Regions from separate parts of the Mesorhizobium sp. CA4 genome, predicted to be linked through region 3. Evidence: riboswitches for the same ligand, from Rfam matches in the RefSeq annotation. Region 3 holds a riboswitch; each other region holds the start of a gene.
What was found. Region 3 has a riboswitch for cobalamin ahead of bluB (5,6-dimethylbenzimidazole synthase). Riboswitches for the same ligand answer to the same signal wherever they lie in the genome.
Positions count from the first base shown of each region.

Region 1: another riboswitch for cobalamin. It lies ahead of LB528_RS07630 (DUF1636 family protein); the one in region 3 lies ahead of bluB (5,6-dimethylbenzimidazole synthase).
Region 2: another riboswitch for cobalamin. It lies ahead of LB528_RS18330 (CbtB domain-containing protein); the one in region 3 lies ahead of bluB (5,6-dimethylbenzimidazole synthase).

Region 1 is NZ_JAIUHK010000006.1:186,878-196,681, forward strand. It holds gene cobW (cobalamin biosynthesis protein CobW) at 16-1,053, opposite strand; gene LB528_RS07630 (DUF1636 family protein) at 1,056-1,481, opposite strand; cobalamin riboswitch at 1,521-1,724, opposite strand; gene LB528_RS07635 (winged helix-turn-helix domain-containing protein) at 1,755-2,954, opposite strand; gene LB528_RS07640 (NADH-quinone oxidoreductase subunit A) at 3,288-3,653, shown strand; gene LB528_RS07645 (NuoB/complex I 20 kDa subunit family protein) at 3,644-4,225, shown strand; gene LB528_RS07650 (NADH-quinone oxidoreductase subunit C) at 4,230-4,829, shown strand; gene LB528_RS07655 (NADH-quinone oxidoreductase subunit D) at 4,841-6,031, shown strand; gene LB528_RS07660 (NADH-quinone oxidoreductase subunit E) at 6,032-7,354, shown strand; gene nuoF (NADH-quinone oxidoreductase subunit NuoF) at 7,365-8,669, shown strand; gene LB528_RS07670 (NADH-ubiquinone dehydrogenase) at 8,747-9,430, shown strand; gene nuoG (NADH-quinone oxidoreductase subunit NuoG) at 9,505-9,804, shown strand, end outside.
Region 2 is NZ_JAIUHK010000021.1:84,252-94,055, forward strand. It holds gene LB528_RS18270 (L,D-transpeptidase) at 1-94, shown strand, start outside; gene LB528_RS18275 (FAD-dependent oxidoreductase) at 243-2,678, shown strand; gene LB528_RS18280 (mandelate racemase/muconate lactonizing enzyme family protein) at 2,733-3,842, shown strand; gene LB528_RS18285 (DUF2934 domain-containing protein) at 3,954-4,277, shown strand; gene LB528_RS18290 (ArsR/SmtB family transcription factor) at 4,381-4,698, shown strand; gene LB528_RS18295 (SRPBCC family protein) at 4,695-5,180, shown strand; gene LB528_RS18300 (MAPEG family protein) at 5,249-5,662, shown strand; gene LB528_RS18305 (PRC-barrel domain containing protein) at 5,745-6,029, shown strand; gene LB528_RS18310 (hypothetical protein) at 5,996-6,142, opposite strand; gene LB528_RS18315 (hypothetical protein) at 6,223-6,444, opposite strand; gene LB528_RS18320 (PilZ domain-containing protein) at 6,807-7,079, opposite strand; gene LB528_RS18325 (histidine phosphatase family protein) at 7,214-7,789, opposite strand; adenosylcobalamin (AdoCbl) riboswitch at 7,875-8,018, shown strand; gene LB528_RS18330 (CbtB domain-containing protein) at 8,019-8,228, shown strand; gene LB528_RS18335 (CbtA family protein) at 8,390-9,130, shown strand; gene LB528_RS18340 (hypothetical protein) at 9,280-9,804, shown strand, end outside.
Region 3 is NZ_JAIUHK010000008.1:37,284-47,087, forward strand. It holds gene fabI (enoyl-ACP reductase FabI) at 1-381, shown strand, start outside; gene LB528_RS08855 (histidine phosphatase family protein) at 437-1,024, shown strand; gene LB528_RS08860 (DUF1344 domain-containing protein) at 1,219-1,482, opposite strand; gene aroC (chorismate synthase) at 1,688-2,797, shown strand; gene ribB (3,4-dihydroxy-2-butanone-4-phosphate synthase) at 2,882-3,982, shown strand; gene LB528_RS08875 (MFS transporter) at 4,121-5,341, opposite strand; gene LB528_RS08880 (TetR/AcrR family transcriptional regulator) at 5,462-6,055, shown strand; gene LB528_RS08885 (hypothetical protein) at 6,286-7,269, shown strand; gene bluB (5,6-dimethylbenzimidazole synthase) at 7,270-8,001, opposite strand; cobalamin riboswitch at 8,044-8,222, opposite strand; gene LB528_RS08895 (histone deacetylase family protein) at 8,339-9,265, shown strand; gene LB528_RS08900 (exodeoxyribonuclease VII small subunit) at 9,269-9,520, shown strand; gene LB528_RS08905 (DUF2277 domain-containing protein) at 9,565-9,804, shown strand, end outside.

The DNA.
Region 1 (9,804 bases), on a different contig from region 3:
GAGTCCGGATTTGCCTCAGCCGGCGAGGATACGCTCGATCGCCGGGCGGTTCAGCCCCTTGAGGCCGATGACGACGAGCCGCGAGCGGCGGTCGTCATCGGCTGTCCAGGCGCGGTCGTAATAGTGGTTCACGCGTGGGCCGACGGCCTGCAGCAGAAGCCGCATCGGCTTGCCGCCGACCTCGACGAAGCCTTTAACGCGCAGCACGTTTTCCTGCTCGGCGGCAATGGCGACGCGCTTGGCCAGCTCGTCGGGATTGGCGATCGACGGAATGTCGAGGACGAAGGAATCGAAATCATCATGCTCATGGTCGAGCTCGTCGTCGTGATGGGTCTTGCGGTTCTCGATGTCGTCCTCCACCGCAAGGCCGAGGCCGAGCAGCACGGACGGGTCAACCTTGCCCTGCGCTGTCGGCACGACCTTGACGGCGCGCGCGACATGCTCGCCGATGACGGCGTTGGCGCGGGCGGAGCCCGCCGCATCCATCAGGTCGCTCTTCGACAGGATGATCAGGTCGGCGCAGGCGATCTGGTCCTCGAACACCTCCTCGACCGGATCGTCATGGTCGAGGGAATCGTCCGCTGCACGCTGCGCCTGCAACGCATCCATATCGGAGGCGACGCGGCCGTCGGCGAGCGCCGGGCCGTCGACCACGGCGATGACGCCGTCGACCGTCACGCGGCTCTTCACCGTCGGCCACTGGAATGCCTGCACCAGCGGCTTCGGCAGAGCGAGGCCCGAGGTCTCGATCAGGATATGGTCTACCTTGGGGTTGAGCGACAGGATCTGGTCGAGCGCCGGCACGAAATCGTCGGCAACCGTGCAGCAGATGCAGCCATTGGCGAGCTCGACGATGTTTTCTTCCGGACAAGAGTCGACGCCGCAGCCTTTCAGGATCTCGCCGTCGATGCCGACATCGCCGAACTCGTTGACGATGATCGCCAGCCGCTTGCCCTTGGCGTTCTCGAGCAGATTGCGGATCAGCGTCGTCTTGCCGGCGCCGAGGAAGCCGGTGACGACGGTGCAGGGAACACGGGAAACGGATGCGGTCATGGTCAGTCCTTCAGCATGTCGAGAGGGGGGATGCGGGCAACCAGGCCGCGCTTGAGGGAATCGGGCCGGCCGCGCCAGGGGATGAGGCCATCGGTCGAGGTGGCGAAGAGCTTTGCGCCGGCGACGAGATCAGCGCCGCTGGTCGTGTTCAGATCGCCGAAGACGTAGCTCCAGCAGCCGTCGCGCAGCAGCACGGCGCTCAGCCGGCGTTTGCAGTTGCCGAGGCATTCGACGGTACGGATGCTGATCTTTTCGCCGGAGGCAGCCCGACGCGTGTCTTCGGCAAGCAGTGCACCGGCGCGCGGATGCGCATCCGAACCCGTCTCGTCGCGGCAGGATGAGCAGACGATGACGGTCACACCGGCCAAAGCGTCGGGCTCGGACGGATTATCCGCACTGTTTGCCGGGAAACTGCCGTTGCGATCCAAAACCATGCTCCTTGCCCGGAAAACCCGCCGGGTATTCGGATACTTAAAGTCTCAGACGGCAGGTCTCCTGGCTCACGGGTCGTCGCCCTGAATGCCGCCTTCCCGGGAACATCCCAGTGGTTTTCGGCAGAGGCTCGTCGCTTACAGTTGCGGGGACAGCCGCGGATTTGGGTGTTGGCCCGCACCGCATTCCCTCTTGGCTCCTCCCTTTGCCGGGAGAAGACCGTCTGGGTCAGGATTTAGGCTTACGGTTAGGTCCCTGTCAACGCGCAGCTACGACACCTTGATGTCGGCCAGCGCCGGTCCGAGGTCGCCGGCCGGCGTCACTTCGATCGACTCCAGGCCGAGCCAGCCCTGCATCTGCTTCAGCTCATCGAAAAGCTGGGCGGCCGTTTCGGGCGGGGCGCCGGCCTCGGCATAGGCGGCGTGGACGCGCAAGATGCTGGCCGGGCGGTCAGCTCTCAGATCGACGCGGGCGACGATCCGATCGCCGAGCAGGAAGGGCAGAACGTAGTAGCCATATTGGCGTTTTTCGGCCGGCGTGTAGATCTCGATGCGGTAGCGGAAATTGAAGAGTTTCTCCGTCCTGGTGCGTTCGAAGACGACGGGATCGAAGGGGGCGAGCAGGGCGCGCGCCTCTATCCGGCGCGGGGAACGGGCGTCCTTGTGGAGATAGGCGGTCTTGTCCCAGCCTTCGACCTTCACCGGCAGCAATTCGCCGGCATCGACCAAATCCTCGATGCGGTCCTTCGTGTCGCCCGGCGCGAGTCGAAAATAGTCGCGCAGGTCGCCATAGGTGGCGATACCGTGGGCGCGGGCTGAGATGCGCAGCAATTCGCGATGCGCGTCCTCGACCGAGGGTACGGGAAGGTCGAGCACCGCCTGCGGCAAAACGCGCTCGGGCAGGTCGTAATAGCGTTCGAAGCCGCGGCGGTAGGCGGTCGTAATGCGTCCGGCCCAGAACAGCCATTCGAACGCGTGTTTGGCCTCGCTCCAGCCCCACCAGCCGCCATTGCCCTTGTGGCCATCGATATCGGAGGCGGCGATCGGACCGCGATCAGCGACCTCTCTATATATCTCGTCGATCATTTCCTTGCGTTCACGGCCCCATTTCGCCAGGCCGAGATACATCTCGTCGCCCTGCTCGGCGCGCTGCATGCGCCAGCGCATCAGAGGATAGGTCTCGACGGGCAGGAACGACGCCTCATGCGCCCAGTATTCGAACACGGCGCGCTTGCGGGTGACCGCGGCATTGTCGAGCAGCGTAAGCGGGTAGGGGCCGAGACGCGAATAGAGCGGCATATAATGCGCGCGCACCACCGCGCTCACGGAATCGATCTGCAGAAGGCCGGTTCGCGAAAGCACCCGGGCAAGGTGCCGGCGATCCGGAACTCCTGCGGGGCGAGGGTCGTTGAACCCTTGCGCGCCGAGCGCAATGCGCCTCGCCATGGCCAGCGAAATCTTGTCCTTCATCAGGTGTCCTTGCCCCGATCGTCCGTTAGATCTTCAGCCGTGATTCCGGCCATGCTAGCAGGCAAATGGCGGGAGATATGTCAGGAGAGAAAAGTGGAGTAAAAAGCGAAGGAAATCAAACAGGAGCGGATCGGACCAGTTTCTTCCGATAAGCCGTCCAGGGCCGCGATTTGAACAAGGTTTGACTTGCGTCACCGAAACCGCTGCGCTAACCCTCGCCGCGTTGCAGCATGGGCCCGTTAAAACGGTTCAGCGGTTAATCTGTCACGCTTCCGCATTAGAGTTCGTTGCTGTAATCAAAATGAACTGCCCCCACCGAAGGAAAGTCGCCGCATGAGCGCACTCCTAAGTTCGTACCTGCCTATCGTGCTGTTCATCGCCGTGGCGATGATCGTCGGTCTGGCACTCATCGTTGCTCCGTTCCTGGTGGCCTACCGCAATCCCGACCCGGAAAAGCTTTCCGCCTATGAATGCGGGTTCAACTCGTTCGACGACGCCCGCATGAAGTTCGACATCCGCTTCTACTTGGTGTCGATCCTGTTCATCATCTTCGATCTCGAGGTCGCCTTCCTGTTCCCGTGGGCGGTGTCCTTCTCGAAGCTCGGCATGCTCGGCTTCTGGTCGATGATGGTCTTCTTGGCGGTGCTGACCATCGGTTTTGCCTATGAATGGAAAAAAGGAGCGCTGGAATGGGATTGAACGACAGTTCAGGCACCCTCGTCGCGCCGAAGCCCAAGGGCATCATCGACCCCAACACCGGCAGGCCGGTAGGGGAAGACGATCCCTTCTTCCTCGAAATCAACAATGAGCTGGCCGACAAGGGTTTTCTTGTCACCTCGACCGAAGCGCTGATCACCTGGGCGCGCAGCGGCTCGCTGATGTTCATGACCTTCGGCCTCGCCTGCTGCGCGGTCGAAATGATCCACACCTCGATGCCGCGCTATGACTCGGAGCGTTTCGGCGTCGCGCCGCGCGCGTCGCCGCGCCAGTCCGACATCATGATCGTCGCCGGCACGCTGACCAACAAGATGGCGCCGGCGCTGCGCAAGGTTTATGACCAGATGCCGGAGCCACGCTACGTCATCTCGATGGGCTCCTGCGCCAATGGCGGCGGCTACTACCACTATTCGTATTCGGTGGTGCGCGGCTGCGACCGCGTCGTGCCGGTCGACATCTATGTGCCCGGCTGCCCGCCGAGCGCGGAAGCGCTGCTCTACGGCATTCTCCTTCTGCAGAAGAAGATCCGCCGCACCGGCACGATCGAGCGGTGAGCCGATGACCCTGGCGTTGAACGAACTCTCCACCTATCTCGGCGAGAAGCTCTCCGGCCGCATCGGCGAAGCCGTGCTTGCCTATGGCGAGCTGACGGTGCCGGTCGAGCCGGGCAATCTTATCGAGGTGGCCACCTTCCTGCGCGACGATCCGCGCTGCCAGTTCATCTCGATCGTCGACATTTGCGGCGCCGACTATCCCTCGCGCGCCAAGCGCTTCGATGTCGTCTATCACCTTCTGTCGCCGAAGCAGAATGTGCGCATCCGGCTCAAGGTCCAGGCCGACGAGGAGACGCTGGTGCCGTCGCTGACCGGCGTCTATCCCGGTGCCGACTGGTTCGAGCGCGAGACTTACGACCTTTACGGCGTGTTGTTTTCGGGCCATCCGGACCTGCGCCGCATTCTCACCGACTATGGTTTCGAAGGCCATCCGCTGCGCAAGGATTTCCCGCTGACCGGTTTCGTCGAGGTTCGCTACGACGACGAGGCCAAGCGGGTCATCTATGAGCCGGTGGAATTGAAGCAGGAATTCAGAAACTTCGACTTCTTGAGCCCGTGGGAAGGAACGGATTACGTCCTTCCCGGGGATGAGAAGGCGAAGTAGTAGGGCGACCCATGGCTGAAACCTCCGTCCGCAACTTCAACATCAACTTCGGTCCGCAGCATCCTGCGGCGCATGGCGTTTTGCGCCTGGTGCTGGAGCTGGATGGCGAGGTGGTCGACCGCGTCGACCCGCATATCGGCCTGCTGCATCGCGGCACCGAGAAGCTGATGGAGGCCAAGACCTATCTGCAGGCCGTGCCTTATCTCGACCGGCTCGATTATTGCGCGCCGATGAACCAGGAGCATGCCTTCGCGCTTGCGGCCGAGCGCCTGCTCGGCGTCGAGGTGCCGAAGCGGGGCCAACTGATCCGCGTGCTCTATTCCGAGATGGGCCGCATCATGTCGCACATCTTGAATGTGACGACGCAGGCGATGGATGTCGGCGCGCTGACGCCGCCGCTTTGGGGCTTCGTCGAGCGCGAAAAGCTGATGGTGTTCTACGAGCGCGCCTCGGGCTCGCGCATGCATGCGGCCTATTTCCGGCCGGGCGGAGTGCACCAGGACCTGCCGCAGAAGCTGGTCGAGGACATCGGCAAGTGGATCGACCCGTTCCTGAAGTCGATCGACGATCTCGACGCGCTCTTGACCGGCAACCGCATTTTCAAGCAGCGCAATGTCGATATCGGCACGGTGTCGCTGGCCGACGCCTGGGCCTGGGGCTTTTCGGGCGTGATGGTGCGCGGCTCGGGCGCCGCCTGGGACCTGCGCAAATCGCAGCCCTATGAATGCTATTCCGAGATGGATTTCGACATTCCGATCGGCAAGAACGGCGACTGCTTCGACCGTTACCTTGTGCGCATGGAAGAGATGCGCCAGTCGGCCAAGATCATGCGCCAGTGCGTCGATCTCTTGCTCGGCAAGGAAAGCGCCGGCCCGGTGTCGAATCTCGACGGCAAGGTGGTGCCACCGAAGCGCGCCGCGATGAAGCGCTCGATGGAAGCGCTGATCCATCACTTCAAGCTCTATACCGAGGGCTATCGCGTGCCGGCCGGCGAGGTCTATGCGGCCGTCGAGGCGCCGAAAGGCGAGTTCGGCGTCTACCTGGTCTCCGACGGCACCAATAAGCCCTACCGCTGCAAGCTGCGCGCGCCTGGTTTCGCGCATCTGCAAGCCATGGATTTCCTGTGCCGCGGCCACATGCTGGCCGACGTCACCGCCGTGCTTGGCTCCCTCGACATCGTGTTTGGTGAGGTCGATCGCTAAATGTCAGTCCGCCGTCTTGCAGAAGCCAGCCTCCAGCCAGCCTCGTTCGCCTTCAGCGAGGCGAACGCGGCAGCCGCCCAGCAGTGGATCGCTAAATACCCGAAGGGGCGCGAGCAGTCGGCCATCATCCCGCTGCTGATGATCGCGCAGGAGCAGGAAGGCTGGGTCACCAAAGCGGCGATCGAGACGATTTCGGACATGCTTGGCATGCCGCGCATCCGTGGCCTCGAAGTCGCGACCTTCTACACGCAGTACCAGCTCAATCCGGTCGGCACGCGCGCCCATATCCAGGTCTGCGGCACCACACCCTGCATGCTGCGCGGCTCCGAAGCGCTGATGGATGTGTGCCGTTCGAAAATCCATCACGACCAGTTCCATACCAACGACAAGGGCACGCTGTCGTGGGAGGAGGTCGAATGCCTCGGCGCCTGCGTCAACGCGCCGATGGTCATGATCTTCAAGGACACTTTCGAGGACCTGACGCCTGAGCGGCTGGCCGAGATCATCGATCTCTACGATGCCGGCAAGGGCGCCGAGGTGAAGCCTGGCCCGCAGAACGGCCGCCACGGGTCCGAGCCGGCTACCGGGCTGACGACGCTGACCAGCGAAAAGGCGATCCTGAAGTCGACGCGCGACAAGGAAGCCAAGGCGGCGGCGAAAGCGGCCAAGGAAGCTCTCGCGTCGGCGCCGGCTGCTGCTCCCGCGGTAGCCCCGGCACCCGCTGCGCCTGCAAGTTCGGCGCCGGCTCCGGCCGCCTCAGGCCCGGTCGGACCGTCAAAATCCAGCAAGCCGAAGACCCATGCGGCTGAAACCAGCCCGGCGCTCAACACGCCGTCGCCGGTCAAGGTCGCCTCGGCCACCGAGAACGGCGCCAGCGTCAGGGCGCCGCGCCATTCGGCTGCCAACGCCAATCAGGCTTCTCCGGAAGTCGAGGCCGTTTCCAAGCCGCGCAGCGGGCCGAAGACGAAGGCCGAACCGGCCACGGCTTTCAAGGTGCCGGAAACCAAGCAGCCCGTCGCCAAGACGGCGAAGCCTTCGCTGGACGACAAGAACCGGCCGGCCGGCATCGAGCGACCTGCCACCGTCGACGATCTCAAGCTGATCTCCGGCGTCGGCCCGAAGATCGAAGGAACCCTGCATTCGCTGGGCATCTACACCTTCGCGCAGGTCGCCTCCTGGAAGAAGGCCGAGCGCGAATGGGTCGACGGCTATCTCAATTTCCGCGGCGGCATCGAGCGCGACGACTGGGTGAAGCAGGCCAAGGCGCTCGCCAAGGGCGGCGTCGCCGAATACATCCGTGTCTTCGGTAAGAAGCCGGTCTGAGGGACGATAAATGCTTCAGGACAAAGACCGCATCTTCACCAACATCTACGGCCTCTTCGACAAGTCGTTGGCCGGCGCGCAGTCGCGCGGCATTTGGGACGATACGCCGGGCCTCATCGCCAAGGGCCGCGACTGGATCGTCAACGAGATGAAGGCGTCGGGCCTGCGCGGGCGCGGCGGCGCCGGCTTCCCGACCGGATTGAAATGGTCGTTCATGCCGAAGCAGAGCGACGGGCGCCCGAGCTATCTGGTCATCAATGCCGACGAATCCGAGCCCGGCACCTGCAAGGACCGCGATATCCTGCGCAACGATCCGCACACGCTGGTCGAAGGCGCGCTGGTCGCCGGCTTCGCCATGGGCGCGATCGCCGCCTACATCTATGTGCGCGGCGAGTTCATCCGCGAGCGCGAGGCGCTGCAGCGCGCCATCGACGAGGCTTATGCAGCCAAGCTGATCGGCAAGAACAACACGTCCGGCTACGATTTCGACATCTACATGCATCATGGCGCCGGCGCCTATATCTGCGGCGAGGAGACTGCGCTGCTCGAAAGCCTCGAAGGCAAGAAGGGCCAGCCGCGGCTGAAGCCGCCATTCCCGGCCAATGTCGGCCTCTATGGCTGCCCGACCACCGTCAACAACGTCGAATCGATCGCGGTGGCGCCGACCATCCTGCGCCGGGGCGCCGCCTGGTTCTCGTCCTTCGGCCGCCCGAACAATGCCGGCACCAAGCTGTTCTGCGTGTCCGGCCACGTCAACAATCCGTGCACTTTCGAAGAAGCGATGTCGATCCCGTTCCGCGAGCTGATCGAGACGCATTGCGGCGGCATTCGCGGCGGCTGGGACAATCTGCTCGCGGTCATTCCGGGCGGCGCTTCGGTGCCGCTGGTGCCGGCCGAGCAGATCATCGATGCGCCGATGGATTTCGACGCGCTGCGCGACTTGAAATCCGGCCTCGGCACGGCGGCTGTCATCGTCATGGACAAGTCGACGGATATCGTGAAGGCGATCGCCAGGCTTTCCTACTTCTACAAGCATGAGAGCTGCGGCCAGTGCACGCCGTGCCGCGAAGGCACCGGCTGGATGTGGCGGGTGATGGAGCGGCTGGTGCGCGGCGAGGCGCAGAAGCGCGAGATCGACATGCTGCTCGACGTCACCAAGCAGGTCGAGGGTCACACGATCTGCGCTCTGGGCGACGCGGCGGCCTGGCCGATCCAAGGCCTGATGCGGCATTTCCGCGGCGAGGTGGAACGTCGCATCGACGAGTTTTCGCGCAACGCGCACCGGGTCGAGCCGGTGATGGTGGCGGCGGAATAAGAATTTCGAAATACGGGCTTGGCCCGAAGACTAAAAAGCAGGGGCGGGGCATACGAAGAAACGACCAGGAGATCTCTATGGCGCTGTATTCGATACCTTACCCGTTCATGCCTGATTTGGACCAACTCGAGAAAATGAACCAGGACCTGACCAAGATGATGCCGAAGGAGATGGCCAGCGCCGTCAACCTTCTGGCGCATCCGGTCGCGGGTGCCGCCGCGATGTCGGCGCTCGGCATCGGTCTGGCCAACCACGCCGTCGGCATGTGGATGGGCGCGTTCACCGGCGCGCTGGAGGCTTCGCAGCGCATGTTCCAGCCTTTCCTCGGCGATCTCGAGGCGCAGCACGAAGCGGCCGCCAACGCCTCCAAGGCGCGCAAGGCGACCGAGACGTTGATCGCCAGAGCTCAGACCTTCGCCCAGGATGTGACCGATATAGCGGCGAACGCGACCGAGAAGGCGCTCGACGCGACCGGGGCCGATATTGTCGCCCAACCGGCCGCAACGGGGCTGATGCCCGAGGATTTCAGGCAGCCGAAGGCAATCGACAAGCCGGCGAAGCCGTCGGACCTGAAGGCGATTTCGGGTATCGGACCGAAGCTGGAAAAGGTGCTCAACGGTCTCGGCATCTGGACCTATGGCCAGATCGCCGCCTGGACGTCGGAAGAGATCGCCTGGGTGGAAGATTACCTGTCGCTCGCCGGCCGCATCGGCCGCGACAACTGGACTGCCCAGGCCGCGGCACTCGCCGCGAAGATGTGAATTGAAATGCCGGGCGCGGCTTCAGTCGCGCCCGGAAGGATAGATTGCGGGACATCCGCAGAGGTTTGAGGCGAATGGCAAAGCTGAAGGTCGACGGGAAAGAGATCACGGTACCCGACCATTACACGCTGCTGCAGGCGGCCGAGGACGCCGGCGCGGAAGTGCCGCGCTTCTGCTTCCACGAGCGGCTGTCGATCGCCGGCAATTGCCGCATGTGCCTGATCGAGGTGAAGGGCGGTCCGCCCAAGCCACAGGCCTCCTGCGCCATGGGCGTGCGCGACCTGCGCCCGGGCCCGAATGGCGAGCCGCCGGAAATCTTCACCAACACGCCGATGGTCAAGAAGGCCCGCGAAGGCGTGATGGAGTTCCTGCTG
Region 2 (9,804 bases), on a different contig from region 3:
CAACTGGGACGCCGAGGACCTCGCCGCCATGGTCAAGCCGGGCACCAAAGTCGACTTCAAGGACGAGACGGCGCAGGACGGGCAAGTGCAGTGAGATGCCGGCAGGTCGCGATCCGCCAACCGCGGATCGCTGCATAAGCGCAATTTATCGTCATCCTCAGTTTTTCAGAACGTTACACCGCCTTGCCTCGCCTGTAGCTTCGACGGCGCTCTTTTGAGAATGGTCCGGATTTGGTGGTTCGATGCAAACACATGCGCGGGTAGTGATCGTCGGCGGCGGATGCGTCGGAGCGGGTATTCTTTATGGCCTGGCCAAGCGCGGCTGGACCGATGTCGCGCTGCTCGAGCGCACGCAGCTCACCGCCGGCTCGACCTGGCATGCGGCGGGGCTGATTCCGTCCTATTCCCGCAACATCAATGTTGGGCGGATGATCAACAAGACGATCGAGATCTATGAGGGGCTGGAGGCCGAAACCGGGCAGCCGGTGGGCTGGCACAAATGCGGCCAGCTGCGCATCGCCAATTCCAGGGATCGGCTCGACGAATTCAAGAGCTACATCAGCGTCGCCGAGGTGCAGGGCATGCGGGCGCAATTGCTCACCCCCGACGAGGCGCGCAAGCTCTGGCCGCTGCTCGACAACAAACAGATGCTAGGCGCGCTCTACCACCCCGATGACGGCCATATCGCGCCGGCCGACGTCACGCATGCCATGGCCAAGGGCGCGCGGGATCTCGGCGCCAAGGTTTATCTCAATACGGAGGTCACCGGGTTCAAGCGGACGCCCAGCGGCGAGTGGCTCGTCCAGACCAATAACGGTGATATCACCTGCGAGCATGTGATTTGCGCCACCGGCAATTATGCGCGCCAGACCGGGGCGCTGCTCGGCCTCGACATCCCGGCGATCCCGATCCTGCACCAGTACTGGATCACCGAAGCGGTGCCGGAAGTCGTGGAGCGCAAGCGCGCCGGGCGGCCCGAAATGCCGATCCTGCGCGACGAGGGTTTTGAAGGATATCTGCGCGAAGAGGGCGATGGGCTGATGTTCGGGCCTTACGAACGCACCGCGAATCTGAAGCTGTTCGCCGAGGACGGCGTTCCGGCTTGGTTCGGCGCCGACCTGCTGGAAGAGGATTTCGAGGCGGTGTCGTGGAACTGGGAACAGGTGCTGCAGCTGGTTCCGGCGCTCGGGCGCGTCGGCATCAAGGCCAATGTGCGCGGACCCTTCCAGATGACGGCGGATGAGTTGCCTTTGATGGGACCGGCCTGGGGGCTGCCCAATGTGTGGCTGGCCGAAGGCGTGCCGGGCGGCATCCTGTGGGGCGGCACGATCGGCTATTATCTGTCGGAGCGGATCGTCGAGGGCGGCAACGGCCTCGACACGTCCGATCTCGACCCGCGTCGCTTCGGCGACTACGCCAACAAGGCCTGGACGCGCGAGAAAGTGCGCGAGGCCTGGGGCACGCATGCCGAACAGAAATATCCCGGACAGGACATGCCCGCCGCCCGGCCGCAGAAGACCGCGCCCTCCTACGACCGATTGACGGAGCTCGGTGCCGTGTGGGGCGTGCTCAATGGCTGGGAGATGCCCAACTGGTTCGCGCGCGACGGCGTCGAGGCCAAGGACCAGTATAGTTGGCGCTGGACGCCAAAGGGGAACCTCGTCGGCGAGGAAGTGCTGGCCGTGCGCAACGCCGTCGGCCTGGTCGAGATGACGCCGATGACTAAGTTCGAAGTGTCCGGCCCGAATGCGGCCGCCTGGCTGGACGGGATCATCGCCAACCGCCTGCCGGCGGTCGGCAAGGTGACGCTGGCGCATCACCTCACCCCCGGCGGTGGCGTGCGGGCGGAATATATGGTGGCGCGGCTTGGCGAGGACCTGTTCTACCTGATCTCGACGCCGCGTGCGGAGCGTTGGAACTTCGACGATCTTTCCAAACTGCTTCCCGCCGACGGCAGCGTATCCTTGAAGAACGTCACCAACGACCGCGGCTGCTTTACCGTCGTCGGACCCAAGGCGCGCGAGGTGCTGCAGCCGCTGACCGAGATCGACCTTTCCAACGAAAATTTTCCGTGGTTCGGCGTCAAGACCGGCAGCGTAGCCTTGGCAAGCGACGTGCGGCTGCTGCGGGTAAACTATGAGGGCGAGCTCGGTTGGGAACTGTATCACCCCCTGCCCTACCAGCGGCGATTGCTCGACGCGATCCTCAAGGAAGGCGAGAAGCACGGCATGCGGCTGGTCGGGTTGCATGCGCTGGAGTCGCTTCGGCTCGAAAAATCCTATCGCGCCATGTATCGCGACATGAACCCGGAGCTCAACGCGCTGGAGAGCGGGCTGGAGCGCTTCATCCGCCTCGACAAGGACTTCATCGGGCGCGACGCGGTTCTGAAATACAAGGGGCGGAACGATCGGCGGCGCTCCGTGACGCTCAGGATCGACACCGATGGCGCAAGCACGCTTGCCAATGAAGGGCTCTATAGCGACGGCGCGCTGGTCGGGCGCATCACGTCGGGCGGCTACGGCTATGCGCTTGGGCATGACGTGGCGCTGGCGCTGCTGCCCGAGCGGTTTTCGAAGCCAGGCACCAAGCTCGACGTCGCGGTCCTGGGCGACTGGAAGATCGCTGAGGTTATTGCGGATTCGCCTTACGATCCGACCTCGGCCAGGGCTCGGATGTAATAGGCGGGGCCAGCAAAGGCCCCGTTGCCGACGTGTCCTTCGGAGGGAGCCCGTATGCGCATCGATCGGATCAACGTCTATTCGGCGCAACTGCCGGTCAAAGGCGGCGTCTACCGCATGGCCAGCGCCGATGTGGAGGCTCTGGACTCGACGGTTGTCGAGATCGTCACCGATGACGGCTTTGCCGGATGGGGCGAGACCTGCCCGATCGGCCCGGTTTACCAGCCGCATCATGCGCTGGGCGCCCGCGCCGCGATCGCCGAGATCGCGCCGGGGCTGATCGGCTCGGAGATCGCCTCGATCAGGGCGCTCACCAAACAGATGGACGAGCGCCTCAACGGGCACGGCTACGCCAAGGCTGCCTTCGACATGGCCTTTCTCGACCTGCTCGGCCAAAAACTCGGCGTGCCGGTCTCGACGCTTTTGGGCGGGGCGCTGACGGACCGCGTGCCGGCTTATTATTCGCTGATCGTCGGCGCCCCCGACGAGACGGCGAGGATCGCCGCCGACAAGGTGAAGGCCGGCTATCCGCGACTGCAGGTGAAGATCGGCGGACGCAATCTCGAAGAAGACGTGGAGGTCGTCCACAAGGTCTGGGAAGCGGTCGGCTACAAGGCGCGCATCGCCGTCGACGGCAACCGGGGCCTGACGGTGGCCGCCGCGATCCATCTCGACCGGCTCTGCCAGCAAATCCCCTTTGTCTTCGAGCAGCCCTGCAACACGATAGACGAGATCGCGACGCTGAAAGGCCGCGTCACGCATCCGGTCTATCTCGACGAAAGCACCGAAGACCAGAATGCGGTGCTGAGGGCAATTTCACTCGGCATCGCCGACGGTTTCGGCTTCAAGGTGACACGTCTGGGTGGCCTGACGAAGATGACGGCGGTGCGCGATCTCTGCGCCATCCGCTCGCTGCCGCATAGCTGCGACGACGCTTGGGGCGGCGACATCATCGCGGCGGCCTGCGTGCATCTGGCCGCCACGGTCGAGCCGCGCCGTATGGAAGGCGCCTGGATAGCCCAGGAATACATCAAAGGCCATTTCGACCAGAAGCACCCGGTCGTCATCAAGCAAGGCCACATCGCCGTGCCGCAGCGGCCGGGGCTCGGCGTGAAACCCGAGCCCGGCATGTTCGGCAAAGCGATGGCGATATACGGGCCGTAACTCCAGGCGCAAACCTGCGCGTGGGCCGAATTGTGCCCGCGATCACTTCGTGAACGAAGCGGATCGTTCCGCCCTGCCCTGCGTTCTTGTGACACGCTAGGAGGAACGGCGATGGACGACGATCGGACCGAGAAGATCAGGCAACGTGCCTATGAGATATTTCGACGCGAGGGTGGCATCCTCGGCAATCATGAACGGCACTGGCATCAGGCCGAAATGGAGATTGACCGCGAAGCAGCTCTGCCGATGACGGCGGACGATGCGCTGCCCGAAGCGCGCGAGATCGACAGCGCTGATGTGCTTACGGTGGAGGCGCTTGCGGTGCGCACCGGCATTTCGGGCGAGGAGGCGCAGGAACTGCTCGACAGGCTGGGCAACGACCGCGCGGCGATCGAGCAGGCGGCACGCGATCTGCAGACCAAGCGTCGAAGCTAATCCGCCGGCAAAGGTCAGCCGGTCGGATTTCGACCCGCTGCAGGCCGCCCCATAACTCCGTTCCGGGTTGACAGGCCAGACGCGTCGCCCTAATTTCGCGTTAGTGTCTACTAACGCGAAATACTGGACGGCGCTCGGCGATCCGACACGGCGCACGATCTTCGAACTGCTGGTCGACCGACCCAGTTCGGTGAGCGGGCTCGCCAATGTGTTGCCGGTCACGAGGCCGGCGGTCTCGCAGCACTTGAAGGTTCTCAAGGATGCCGGGCTGGTGGCCGACACGCGCTCGGGCAAGGAACGCATTTACCGCATCGATCCGGGTGGCCTCGCGGCCTTTCGGGCTGAGATCGACCAGTTCTGGGTGAAGACGCTTGCCGCCTACGCGCAAATTGTCGAGCAACCGACAGAGGACGAAACATGATCAAGCAACCGGCCCCTGCTCCCGTAAGGCATTCGGTCGTGGTCGCGGCGCCGATCGCGCGCGCCTTCAAGGTGTTCACCGAGGATTTCGGCAATTTCAAACCCCGCGAGCACAATCTGCTCGCCGTGCCGATCGCGGAAACGATCTTCGAGCCGCGGGTCGGCGGCCACGTCTACGATCGCGGCGTCGACGGCTCGGAATGCCGCTTCGCGCGTGTGCTCGCCTACGAGCCGCCGAACCGGCTGCTTCTGAGTTGGGACATCAACCCGCGCTGGCAGATTGAAACCGACCCCGCCAAGACCAGCGAGTGGGAAGTCCGCTTCACGGCCGAGGCGGAGAACCGGACCCGGGTCGAAATCGAGCATCGCCATATCGAGCGCCATGGCCAGGGCTGGGAAAGCGTGCGCGGCGGCGTCGACGGCGATCAGGGCTGGCCGCTTTACCTTCAGCGGTACCAGGAGCTTTTTGCCCGGGCGGCCTGACGGCAGCGCCCCGGATCGCCGAACGGCCGCGGCCGACATGGCCACAGCGACGAGGAGGAGAGCAGACCATGGAATCCTACTGGTTGAGCGTTCTTGGCGTGCTTGCGCTCTGTCTCCTGTCGGTGGCGCTGGCGATCTATTCCGGCTCGTCCGAGGGATTTGCGGGCAAGCTTGCGGGTCCGGTCATCCCGACGGACGACGATAATCCGCTCTACCGCATCGACCGCGTCCACATGAACTCGGTCGAGGCGCTCGCGCCCTTTGTTGTGCCCGCTGTGTTGGCGATGATGGCCGGTGTCGGACCGGGGACGCTGGCCGTGCTCGTGTGGATCCACCTTGCGATACGCCTCATGCACATGGCGGTCTACTTGCGTGGCGGAAACGTCGCCAAGGGCGGCAGCGTCAGGACGATCCTCTATGTCTCGGGCGCGCTGGTCACGCTTATCCTCATCCTCGTGACGGGATGGGCGGCGCTTCGCTGAGCAGCGCTCCCTTTTCGCTCCGACGGCGGAACCCTCGCCCCGATCGGAGGTTCATCCCCTGTGCAACCACAGGAGATGCGCCATGGACCACACCAGCCACATAAGACTGACCAATGCCGAGCTCACGCCGGACATCCTCGAGGGCGCCACCATCTACGGCCCCGATGACGAGAAGATCGGCTCGGTCGACCACCTGCATGGCAGCCAGGTCGTCATCGATGTCGGCGGCTTTCTCGGCATCGGCGCCAAGCCGGTGGCCGTCGCCGCCAGCCAGCTTGACTTCATGCGCGACGAGGACGGCGATGTCCATGCCGTCACCAGTTGGACGAAAGATCAGTTGAAGGCGATGCCCGAGCATCGCGACTGAACCGCTTCGAGCAGCTCGCGCTCGGCCGCCTGCATCTGGCCGTCGTGCTCAACGAGACCGGCGGTCGACAAATAATAAGAGGCGGTGCCGCCCTGGCCGGCGGTTCGCCCCACGCCGTTTCCCGAAGGCAGTCCCGGCAAAAAAAAGCCCGCTTCGGCATGCCGAAGCGGGCGGGAATTTTAGGACAGCAAGCTTACTTGCAGTCCTTCAGCATCTTCAGCGCCTTTTCGGCATTGGCTTGGGACGTGTAGGCCTTTGTCCCGGCATCGGTCAGTTTCTTGCCGTCCGGCTTCGTGGAAACCACGGAGCATTTCTTGGTGGTGGCGTCTTTTGCCACCCAATACTGCGTGGCCGCAAATGCCGGCATGCTGAAAAGCGAAACAACCGAAGCTGCAACCAGAACCTTGCGAATCATAGCGTTCTCCCAAGTTGAATTCGACTCGGCCCGTTCATCCGGAAGTACCCATCACGCGGATATCCGAGCCGAACCGCTGGCGAGCCGTATCGCGAATTAACCGCCGAGGGCAATTTACAAAAATGTAAAGTTCGGCCGTCCGCCTACACGCTGCGCCCACGCTTTTTTCGCGCCATGTCGGCGTGACATCGGCCGAATACCGCAAGCGCTTGGCCGGCATCGCGGGTATCGGCGCACACGGCACATTGAGGCGACCTGGATCAATCCGGCGGCATCTAGGCGACCCTCTCGCCGTCTTTCTTGACGAACTCGCGCACCGGATTGTCGAGCAGCAGCGGCACCGCTTCGATGGTCGGGGCGCGTCAGTCCTTCGGCGCGTTGCTGTAGAGCGCCACGCCGACGCGGTCGTTGCGCCGCCACCGCACGAAAGCGCGATAGACCGTGTCGTCAGCCGGAACCTCGAGCAGGAAGCGTTCGGGGATGCCCATATCGGCGGCCACGCGCAATTCCGCACCCTGCTCGTGCTGGTTTCTGATCGTGCAGCCGATCCGGACGCCGTTGGCGATGATCGTGGCTTCCTTGAGCACGAATTCGCGCGCATGAAGACGGCGCTCGGTCTCGGGATATTCGGCCATGGGCAGCGGACTCCTCGGGCAAGGCTCTCCTCGCCACGGGGCCGCACCATAGCAGCGAGGCGTTTCCGTTCCGTTAGCGATTGCTGAAACGGCGAGGCTCGCCCGCTGGTCGGCAGGTGAGCGGTTATCCAGCGTTATATTGCGCCGGCGACCACGCCGCTCGCGTGCAGCACCCAGCGGCGGCCGTCGCTGCGAAATTCGGTGAGCGACAGCGGCTCGAGGTCGATCTTCCAGACCGAGGAGAGCGGTGCGCCCAGCACATGCACGATGGCGGCGCGGATCGGCACGGCATGGGTGAGCGCGATGGTGTGGCCGCTCTCGGCAGCCAGGCGCTCCAACAGTGCCGCGCCGCGCAAGGCCACCGCGGCAAGCGACTCGCCGCCATGGGGTGCGGCATCCGGATCGGAAAGCCATACCGCCATGCCTTCCGGATCCTCCGCCTGCACCTCCTCGAAACTTTTGCCGGCCCAGCGCCCGAAATCCTGCTCGGCAAGCAACGGCTCGACCGTCGCGTCAAGGCCGAGCGCGTCGGCCGTCTGACGCGCGGCCAGCGCCGGGCTCGTCCAGACGCGGTCGGCGCGGCGCAGCGAAGCGGCCAGCGCGCCGGCACGCTCGAAGGCCCGCGGCTCCGGCGCCTCGTCACTTGGAAAACGACCCTTGCGCGTGGCCTGCGTCGCGCCGCTTGCGATCATCGTCAGGCGGGCGAGCATCCCAAAACTCCGTGGTCTAGTGAAATTTCGGCCGTGCGAAGCCGTATTGGCCATTGCATGTCGTTGACAGACGAACGAAGTGCTGACAAGTGTTTTAGCGCTATACGGGATTGGAAGCCGGTGCGAGTCCGGCACGGTCGCGCCACTGTGATCGGCACCAGCCGAAAGTCAGGCCTTATTCCGCAGCATTGTTCGATCAACGGGACGCAGTATCCCACGGGAGGTCAATATGTCCGACACCACCTTCGCCCCCAGCTACGGTCCGGTTGCGATTCCGGTTCGCGAGCTTCTGCCGTGGGCCATCTTCGCCGGCCTGATGCTGATGATGGCGATCTATTTCGTCGGCGCGGAAGAAGGCGCGACGTCGCTGATCCGTGGCACCTATGTGCACGAGTTCGTGCATGATGGCCGCCACCTGCTCGGCTTCCCCTGCCACTAAAGCGGTTCAGCATCGCTGAACCCCTTTCGATTCTGATCTAACGCAATTCCGGACGGAAAACCGCTACGCACTTTTCCTGGAATTGCTTGGTTGGCTTAACGCAATTCCGAACGGAAAACCGCTAAGCACTTTTCCTGGAATTGCTCAGAAGGATTAGTGACATGGTCGGAAAACTTTTGCTGCGCGGCATGCTTGTCGGGCTGGTTGCGGGGATTCTGGCGTTCGCCTTCGCGCGCGTCTATGGCGAGCCGCAGGTCGACAAGGCGATCGCCTTCGAGGACCAGCAGGCGCAGGCAGCCGGTGTGGCGCCGGAACCCGAGATGGTCAGCCGCACCACGCAGGCCGGCATCGGTCTCGCAACCGGCGTGCTGGTCTACGGCGCCGCCCTTGGCGGGCTGTTCTCGCTGGTCTTCGCCTATGCCTATGGCCGTCTGGGCTCGCTCGGTCCGCGCGGCACCTCGGCGCTGATCGCGCTGCTCGGCTTCCTTGCCGCGATCGTGGTTCCGAGTCTCAAATACCCGGCCAACCCGCCGGCGGTAGGCAATGCCGAGACCATCGGCTACCGCACCGAGCTGTTCTTCATCATGATCGTCGTCTCGATCGCGGCGATGGTGGCGGCGGTCGGCCTGGCGCAGCGGCTGTGGAACCGGCTCGGCGCCTGGAACGCCTCGATCGTCGCGGGTCTCGCCTTCCTCGTCGTCTTCGCGCTGGTGAAGGCGGCGCTGCCGGATATCAACGAAGTGCCAGAGAATTTCTCGGCGACCGTGCTGTGGCAGTTCCGCGTCGCCTCGCTCGGCATCCAGTTGGTGCTGTGGACCGTCGTTGGGCTCGGCTTCGGCGCGGCTGCCGAGCGCGTGGTCGCGGTGCGCGACCAGCGCAGCCCGGCACGCCGCTACGCCTGAATCCGATGCGCTGGCCGCCACGGTTTCGCGCCCTGGCGGCCAAAATGGCTCACCGGTGGGTAGGACCGCCGAGCCACTTTGGCCCTTTGTTTTCTCGCAATTCCGGACGGAAAACCGCAGCACAGTTTTCCTGGAATTGCTCGGTTTCGGTGCTGCTCGCACTTCTGGCCGCCACATCCGCGCAAGCGCATAGCGGCTCGTCGGCCCCGCCTCCCCCAGGCATACAGATCCCCAGCCTGACCCACGGCCAGATGGTGGTGATTGCGCGCTACCGAGGCGACATCCTGGACCTTGCCCAACGCCAGACCGTGACCGACCCGACCTTCCGGCGGCTCTACAATCACGGCAATCTGCAATTCACCTACTGCCTCTGGGGCCTGATGCCGGGAAGTCTTGGCGAGGAAGAGAGCCCGTTCAACGAATGTAGCCACGCCTATCTCGCCACCGCCAAGGCGCTGCTCACCTATATGGCCACGATGCCCTCTGCCGAACGCAACGCGAAGGCGCTGATCTCCGACATCGATGCCGAGATGGTGCGCAGCAGCGCGTCGTGGATCCTGTGCCAGCATAGCGGCGAGGCCTTCAGCACCGGCGCGGTCATCGAGCCACGCTGGCGGGACATCTTCTTCCACCTGCCGAGTCTCGCGGTGCTGCTTGCCACGGCAGCGGCGCTC
Region 3 (9,804 bases):
CTGACCTATTACGGCGCCGAGAAGGTGATGCCGCATTACAACGTCATGGGCGTCGCCAAGGCGGCGCTGGAAGCAAGCGTGCGCTATCTCGCAGTCGATCTCGGTGCCAAGAAGATCCGTGTCAACGCGATCTCCGCCGGTCCGATCAAGACGCTGGCCGCCTCCGGCATCGGTGATTTCCGCTATATCCTGAAGTGGAACGAGTACAATTCGCCGCTGAAGCAGACGGTCACCCAGGAAGAAGTCGGCGATTCCGGCGTCTATTTCCTGTCGGACCTGTCGCGCGGCGTGACCGGCGAGGTCCATCATGTCGATTCCGGCTACCATGTCGTCGGCATGAAGGCGGTCGACGCGCCGGATATCTCGACCGTCAAGGACTGATCCTTACCTTCGCCTATCCTTCGTCCCAGGCCCTGGCCCGACCTTGGAAGACCTGATGTATCCGCTCGCCTACATCGCGCGCCACGGCCAGACTGAGTGGAATGCCGAGCACCGCCTGCAGGGCCAGGCCGACACCGACCTCAATGCGTTCGGCCGCAAGCAGGCGACGCGCAATGGACTACGACTGGCGGAACTCGTCAGAAATCCTGCGGATTTCGACTTTATCGCCAGCCCGATGCGGCGCACGCGTGAGACGATGGAACTGATGCGCGAAGCTATGGGGCTCGATCCCTCCGGCTACCGCACCGATCCGCGCCTGGTCGAGATAAGTTTCGGCGACTGGCAGGGCTTCACTTTCGCCGAACTGGAGAAGCGTGCCCCCGGTTCAACCGACGGCCGCCGCCACGCCAAGTGGGACTTCCAGCCGCCGGGCGAGGGCGCGGAAAGCTACGAGATGCTGCTCGAGCGGATAAAACCGTGGTTCGACGCGCTGCGCCAGCCGACCGTCTGCGTCACCCATGGCGGCGTCATGCGCTGCTTCTTCCGCTTGGTCACCGGCATTTCCAAGCAGGAGGCCGCCAGCCTCGAAATCCCCCAGGACCGTCTGCTGCGGCTGGAGGGCCGGAGCTTGGCGTGGCTTTAACAAATCGAGCCCTGGCAAATTCAGGTCAGGCCGAGTCGAGAAAGCTGATTCCGAGAACGGGCCTACGCTGGCCGTAGCCTTCGTAGCGCGGAGGCCCTCATTAGAGCTTCGGGCGGCGAAGGCCGGAGCGTACTTTCAGTACGTGAGCACCGGAAGCGCCGGAAGCCGCCTTCGCAGGCCGGCATCACCTGAATTTAGTTCTGGTCGCTGTCGGGCAACTGCATATCCGTCACGACATTCTCGCCATTGGTCACGTCATAGGCAATGACGATGTCCATGCCGGGCTTCAGCGAGTCGAGATCGGTCTCGGCGTTGAGCTTGTAGGCCTTGCCGTCGTCAAGCGTCAGCGTCAGCGTGTCCTTGTCGACCTTCTTGATCAGGCCTTCGGTCTGGCCGGCGAACGCGGCGGCGGTGGAAATCAGCAACATGGCGCAGGCGGCGCCAATCAGGGTACGCATCGTCGTCCTCTTTAGGTCATTGCGCCGGCTGGTAGCGGCGGATCCTCAACGGCGGATGGGAAGAGAGCAGAAACCAACCGAATGTGTCAAAACTAAATCCGCCACATCACAGTTTGATGCATCCGATCACCGTTTGACCACTGTGGAAAACGCCAATAGAAGGCAGCCTTAACCGGGTTCCCTCGCCGGGGCAGGGCGTATTCTCATGTCGCACAACACATTCGGCCATCTCTTTCGCGTCACCACCTGGGGTGAAAGCCATGGCGCCGCGCTCGGCTGCGTTGTTGACGGCTGTCCGCCCGGCATCCGCTTCAAGCGCGAGGACATCCAGGCCGAACTCGACCGCCGCCGCCCTGGGCAGTCGCGCTTCGTCACCCAGCGCCGCGAGCCGGACGAGGTCAAAATCCTGTCCGGCTTCATCCTCGACGAAGACGGCAAGACGATGATCACCACCGGCACACCGGTGTCGATGCTGATCGAGAATGTCGACCAGCGCTCCAAGGATTATGGCGAGATCGCCCGCCAGTACCGGCCGGGCCATGCCGACTATACCTACGACGTCAAATACGGGCTGCGCGACCACCGTGGCGGCGGCCGCTCCTCGGCGCGTGAGACGGCAGCGCGGGTGGCGGCCGGCGCCCTGGCGCGCAGGATAGTGCCCGGCATGACGGTGCGCGGCGCGCTGGTCTCGATGGGCGAAAAGTCGATCGACCGCGCCAACTGGAACTGGAATTTCGTCGGCGACGCCGAGAACCCGTTCTTCACCCCGGATCCCGCCTCGGTCCCGGTCTTCACCGCCTATCTCGACGGCATCCGCAAGGCTGGCTCTTCGGTCGGCGCGGTGATCGAGATCGTCGCCGACGGCGTGCCGCCCGGCCTCGGCGCGCCGATCTATGCCAAGCTCGACCAGGACATCGCGTCCGGCCTGATGTCGATCAACGCCGTTAAGGGCGTCGAGATCGGCAATGGTTTCGAGGCGGCCTGCATCACCGGCGAACAGAACGCCGATGAGATGCGCATGGGCAATGACGGCAAGCCGGTGTTCCTGTCCAACAATGCCGGCGGCATCCTCGGCGGCATCTCGACCGGCCAGGCGATCGTCGCCCGCTTCGCCGTCAAGCCGACCTCATCGATCCTGACCCCACGCCAGTCGATCGACAAGGACGGCAAGGACGTCGAGGTGATGACCAAAGGCCGCCACGACCCGTGCGTCGGCATCCGCGCCGTGCCGATCGGCGAGGCGATGGTTGCCTGCGCGATTGCCGATCATTATCTGCGGCACAGAGGACAAACAGGGAGGGGAGCAGGGGAGTAAGGCAGTAGGGGAGCATGCTAACGCCTGCCCGGTGGCCAAAACTTTTTCCTTTCCCCTACTCCCTTGCGAGCGAAGCGAGCACCGATGCCATACGACCAGAAGAAGATCGTCGAAGCGATCCGTGCCTTCGAGCGCGGCGAGATCGTCGTCGTCATGGACGATGACGGGCGCGAGAACGAGGGCGACCTGATCGTCGCCGCCGTCCATTGCACGCCGGAGAAGATGGCCTTCATCGTCCGCCACACCTCCGGCATCGTCTGCACGCCGATGCTGCGCGAGGACGCGAGACGGCTGAACCTCGCGCCGATGGTGGCGGATAATGATTCCGCCCATACCACCGCCTTCACCGTCAGCGTCGATTTCAAGCACGGCACCACGACCGGCATTTCCGCCGACGACCGCACGCTCACCGTGCGCAACCTTGCCAACGGCAATGTCGGCCCCTCGGATTTCGTGCGCCCCGGCCACATCTTCCCGCTGATCGCGCGCGAAGGCGGCGTCTTGATGCGCTCCGGCCATACGGAAGCCGCGGTCGATCTCTGCAAGCTCGCCGGCCTGCCGCCGGTCGGCGTTATCTCGGAACTGGTCAATGACGACGGCACGGTCAAGCGCGGGCCGCAAGTGCAGGCCTTCGCCGAGGAACATGGGCTGAAGCAGGTCTCGGTCGCCGACCTCATCGCCTATCGGCAGCGCAAGGAGACGCTGGTCGAACGCGTCGCCTGCTCGGACATCGATACGCCCGGTGGCAAGGCGCAGGCCTTCACCTACACGCTGCCCTGGGATTCCATGCACCATCTCGCGGTCGTCTTCGGCGACATCCGCGATGGCGAAGAGGTGCCGGTACGGCTGCATTCGGAAGATGTCGTCACCGACGTCTTCGGCACCAGCCACCGGCTCGACGGCATCATGAAGGCGATGGGCGAGCGCAGGCGCGGCGTCATCGTCTATCTGCGCGAAGGCTCGGTCGGTGTCGCCCATCAGGAGCGCAAGCGGCCCGCGAGTGGCGACGGCGAGGACCACGAGGAAGCCCGCCACCGCGAGAACGAATGGCGCGAGATCGGGCTCGGCGCCCAGATCCTCAAGGACCTGGGCATCTCCTCGATCAACCTGATCGCCTCGCGCGAGCGCCACTATGTCGGGCTTGAGGGGTTTGGCATTCACATCGCCAAGACGGAAATTCTGTAGGCCTCGAAGGGTTGACGAGGTCCTACAGCGGTCCGCCGGCCTGGCTGGCTGACCGAAAGCCTGCGCGACGGAGGCGATGTCGCAGGCCGTCGGATAACTGCCAACGTCTGCGACGATGATCGGACGGCCGAATAGCCGTCACTCCGCCGCAACCACCGCCTCGCCCCTGTCCGCCTCGCAATCCTCCGTCGCCAGCCGGCATTGGCCGGCCAGCACCGTGACCAGCGCGATTGCTCCGGCCGCGACCGAAACCCAGAACCCGTTCTGCGGTCCGAAAGTGTCGACCATCCAGCCGGCGGCGAAGGAGCCCAGCGCCATGCCGATGCCGATCCCGGTCGTCACCCAGGTGACACCTTCGGTGAGCATCGCCGGCGGCACGTGGCGCTCGATCAGGCCGAAGGCGGTGATGAAGGTCGGCGAGATCGCGACGCCGCTGACGAACACCGCGAGCGCGAGCGTCGGCACCGTGTCGGCGAAGAGCAGTGGCAAGGTGGTGAGTGCGATCACGGTGACCGCGAGTGCCAATTGCCGTTGCAGCGGCGCCTTGAGGCTGAGCGCGCCGACGATGATGCCGAGCACGAAGGATCCCAGCGCATAGACGCCGATGACGAGGCTTGCCGCCTCAGGTTGGCCAAGCTCTTTGGTGATGGCGACTGTGGTGACTTCCGTCGTGGCGAAGGTCGCGCCGACGAAGATCAGCGCGAAAGTGATGATCTGCACCGGCCGCAGGCGGATCGCCGACCCGGCCGCGCCATGTTCGGCCGGGCGGACCGGCGGCTCGGACGAGCGCTGCAGCAGGAATGCCGCCGAGCCGAGCGCAAGCAGCAACGTGCTGACCACCATGCCTGCTTCGGGAAACAGCGCCGCGCTCAGGCCCACCGACAGCGAGGCGCCGGCGACATAGACCAGTTCGTCGGCGGCCGATTCGAAGGCAAACGCCGTGTTGAGCTCCGGCCGGTTGCGGAAGATCTCGGTCCAGCGCGCCCTGACCAGGGCCGGGATGCTGGGCATGGCGGCGGCAAGCAACGCCGACAGGAACAACGTCCAGACCGGCCAATGCCGGTTGGCCGCGACGACCAATGTCGCGAAGGAAAGCACCGAAACGAGCGTCATCGGCGCGGCGATCGCCGTCTGGCCGCGCCGATCCACCAGCCGCGACACCTGCGGCGACAGGAAGGCGTTCACCAGCGCGTATGTGGCCGAGACGGCGCCGGCCAGCCAATATTCGCCATGTGTTTGTGACAGCATTGCCACGATGCCGATCGGCGCCATGGCGATCGGTAAGCGCGCGATGAAGGCCGCCGCGGCAAAGCCTTTCGTGCCGGGAGCCCGAAAGATGTCCGAATAAGGGTTTCGCATGGTCCTGCTCCTCGACAAGGGTGAATGCCGCAACTACATACGCAGCGTATGAAAGTCAGATAATTCATACGCCGCGTATGTCAATTGGCATACGAAGCGTATGAGAATAGGTCCAGGGCCATGCACAAACCGCGCAAGGAGATGATCGCCGAGACGCGCGCCAAGCTGATCGCGGCCGCCCGCCATGCCTTTGGCACGATCGGCTATGCTGAGGCCTCGATGGACGATTTCACCGCTTCGGCCGGCCTGACGCGCGGGGCGCTCTACCACCATTTCGGCGACAAGAAGGGGCTGCTGCAGGCGGTGATCGCCGAGATCGACGGTGAGATGGCCTTGCGGGTGAACGAGGTGGCTTCGAAAGCGCCCACCCGCTGGCAGCATTTCGTCGACGAATGCACCACCTATATCGAGATGGCGCTGGAGCCGGAAATCCAGCGCATCATGTTCCGCGACGGCCCGGCGGTGCTCGGCGATCCGGCACTGTGGCCGAACGCCAATGCTTGCACCGCCTCGATGACCGAGCATCTGACCAGGCTGCAGGAAGAGGGCGTGGTCGTTCCGGAGCTTGATCCCGAGACGACCTCACGGCTGATCAATGGCGCCAGCAGCCAGGCCGCGCAGCGCATCGCCAATTCGAACGATCCGGAAGCCACCTCGAAGAAGGCGATCGCGGCCTTCAAGCAATTGCTCGAAGGCTTGCGCAAGAAGCCATGACGGTTCGCTTGGGTAACCAAGCCACCGGGTTGTGCACCGGTTTCAGGCCGGCGCAACCCTGCCGTGATTGACAATCGCCGGGGCAAGCGCATCCTCCTCCGCCATCTCTTACAGCGCCGCGCGTTCTTTGAACGCGCAAAGGACGCTGTAAAACTTTAATTCGGCGCATGATCCTTTCCGAAAATCGATTCCGATTTTCGGGTCATGCGCGGGGTGTGGGAGTCGGGGCCATGTGGGACTTCAGCATTGGCCGGTCTGTGTCGATCATGATGCGGACATGGCCGTTCATCATCTTTCGCATGATCGTCTATTTCGGCATCACAGGCGCCTACATCATGGCGACCGGTACCGGCGCCAGCGTCGGTTATGGCGTCGGGCACATCTCGACCAATCCCGACGGTCCGATGTCCTTTGCGCTGTGGGGCGGGGTGGTCGGCTTCGGGGTCGTCTCGATCGCCGTCTACTGGATCCGCGAATACATCCTCTATGTGCTGAAGGCGGGTCATATCGCCGTCATGGTGCATCTGATCGACGGTCATGACGTTCCCGACGGCCAGGGCCAGATCGCCTATGCGAAGGAAGTGGTCACCCAGCGCTTCGCCGAGGCCAACATCCTTTTCGTCGTCGACCAGCTGGTCAAGGGCGCCATCCGCGCCATCACCGGCCTGATCGGCGGCATCGCCGCCTTCCTGCCCATTCCGGGACTGGGCGGCGTGGTCAGCTTCATCAACACGGTGATCCGCCTGTCGCTGACCTATGTCGACGAGATCATCCTCGGCTATAACATCCGCATCAGTTCGAACTCGCCATTCGAGACGGCAAGACAAGGCGTGGTGCTCTACGCGCAGAACGGCAAGCACATGGTCAAGAACGCCGTCTGGCTGGCGGTGATCATGTGGGGCGTGTCCTTCGTCATCTTCCTGTTGATGCTGGCACCCGCGGCCGCCATTCTGTGGGTAATGCCGGGCCAGCTTGCCGGCTGGGCTTTCGTGCTCGCCATCGTCTTTGCCTGGGCCTTCAAGGCAGCCTTCATCGAGCCCTTCGCCATCGCCTCCCTGATGCAGGTCTATTTCGAAGCCATCGAAGGGCAGGAGCCCAATCCCGAATGGGACCGCCGGCTCGCCGAGACCTCGTCCAAATTCAGGGAACTGCGCGACAAGGCGCTGGGCTCTTTCGGCGCCGGCTCGCGCTGGGATACCCCGAGAGCCGCCTGATCATGGCTCTGATGGGCCGCCAAGCTTTGCGATTGCCGATTTGAGCGGCGCCTCGCCGGCGCCGCGAAACGTCTCGCTCATGACCAGTTCGGGCAGCGGCAGGCGCTTGCCCCAACCATGCGCCTCGAGGTCCGGCTTCGGCGCGAAAGCCGAGACGCGGCCGACGCAGAGATAGGCGATCGGCGTGACATGCTCCGGGATCGACAGAAGTTGCTTCAGCGACTCGGTTTCGATAATGCTCACCCAGCCGACGCCGACACCTTCGGCCCGCGCCGCCAGCCAGAAATTCTGCACCGCGCAGACGGTGCTGTAGAGATCCATCTCCGGATTGTGCCAACGCCCGAGAGGCGAGTCCTTCGAGCGCTTCCGGTCGCAGGTGATGCACAGATTGAGCGCGCTTTCGCAGATGCCTTCGAGCTTCAGCTTGCGATAGAGCGCCTGCCGCTCCGCCTCGATCGCCGGCAGTTCCTGCTCGCGCGCGGCGAGAAAAAGGTCAAGCACCTCCCGCCGTCTCGCGGGGTCGCGGATGACGATGAAATTCCAGGGCTGCATATAGCCGACAGACGGCGCATGATGCGCGGCGGTGATGAGCCGGGCCAGCACATTGTCATCGAGATCGTCGGGGACAAAATGGCTGCGCACGTCGCGCCTGGTGAACATGGCCCGGTAGACCGCGTCGCGCGCCAATTGGTCAAAGTCGCCGCCACTCGCGGCGATCGCTGCTGCTGTCATCGCTTTTCCCCTTGCGATAAACAGTCCCCCGCCTGACCAAGCGGAAGACCATGTCTGCCGGGCCGGTCTTCTGGCTCGGGATCGTCCCGCATCCGGCGCCTTCCCGTCTTCGACAGTGGCGTTTGCCGGCGCGGTCCCCCTTACAGTGTTGGGCACGCCACGGAGTTCAACCGTGTTCCCGATTCTCCCGCGTCGCGGGCACCAGGCAGCGAGGAGACCTTACAGCGAAGCCCGGCACCCGCCAATGGCATTAGCGACACGGCAAGACGCGATTTTCCCCAGCCATTCGGCCTGCCAAACATGGTCATTGCGGTCATAGGTCCCTAGATTAGGCGCCATGGCCACCCGTCTCTACACGCATCCGATCTTCCTCGAACACCTCACGCCGCCCGGTCACCCCGAGCGGCCAGACCGCCTGCGCGCCATCGAGCGCGTGCTCGACGACGAGGCGTTTTCGGCGCTCGACCGCGTCAAGGCGCCGGAAGGCGACGAGAAAACGATCCTCTATGCGCACCCGGAGGATTTCGTCGAGCGTGTCCGCGCCGCGATCCCTGAGAGCGGCATCGTCTCGATCGACGCCGACACAAGCGCCAGCCCGAAAAGCTGGCAGGCCGTGATCACCGCGATCGGCGGTGCCAACGCGGCGGTAGACGACGTCTTCGAGGGCCGTGCGGCAAACGTCTTCGTCGCCGCTCGTCCGCCCGGCCATCACGCCGAAAAGACCACCGCGATGGGCTTTTGCCTGTTCAACACGGCGGCGATCGCCGCCCGCTACGCCCAGAACAAGCATCAGGCAGAACGCGTTGCCATCGTCGATTGGGACGTCCATCACGGCAACGGCACCCAGGACATCTTCTGGGACGACCCGTCGGTCCTCTATTGCTCGACGCACCAGATGCCGCTTTATCCGGGCACCGGCGCGAAGAGCGAGACCGGCGCCGGCAACATCGTCAATGCGCCGCTGGCGCCGCAGACCGGCAGCGATCTCTTCCGCGACGCCTTCCTGTCGCGCGTGCTGCCGTCGATCGACGCGTTCGCGCCGGACCTGATCATCATTTCCGCCGGCTTCGACGCGCACCATCGCGACCCGTTGGCCGAGATCAACCTGACCGAGGACGATTTCGACTGGGCGACCGGGCAATTGATGGAACGCGCCGGCCGCCACAGCGGCAACAGGCTCGTCAGCCTGCTGGAAGGCGGCTACGATCTGCAGGGACTGGCATTTTCAGTCGCCGCTCATGTCGGGCGGCTGATGAAGGGATAGAGTATGGCATTGGAAGGCAATGAGGACGTCAAGGCGATGAGCTTCGAACAGGCGCTCGATGCGCTGGAGAAGATCGTCGATGATCTTGAGCGCGGCGACGTCCCGCTCGACCAGTCGATCAAGATCTATGAGCGCGGCGAGGCGCTGAAGGCGCATTGCGACAGGCTGCTGAAAGCGGCCGAGGACAAGGTCGAGAAGATCAGGCTTTCGCGCGACGGCAAGCCGGTAGGAACGGAGCCGCTGGACGCCGACTGATTTGGAATAGGGTGGGCAGAGAGAGCAGGTAAGGAGTTCAAGCCATGTGCCGCAACATCAAGACCTTGGCCAATTTCGAGCCGCCGGCGACCAATGACGAAGTGCATGACGCAGCGCTTCAATTCGTGCGCAAGCTGGCCGGCTCGACGAAGCCGTCCAAGCGCAACGAGCACGCTTTTTATCATGCAGTGGAAGCGATCGCGGCCGCTGCGCGCGAATTGATCGATTCGCTCGAAACCAATCAGGAACCGCGCAATCGCGAGGAAGAGGCTGCCAAGGCGAAG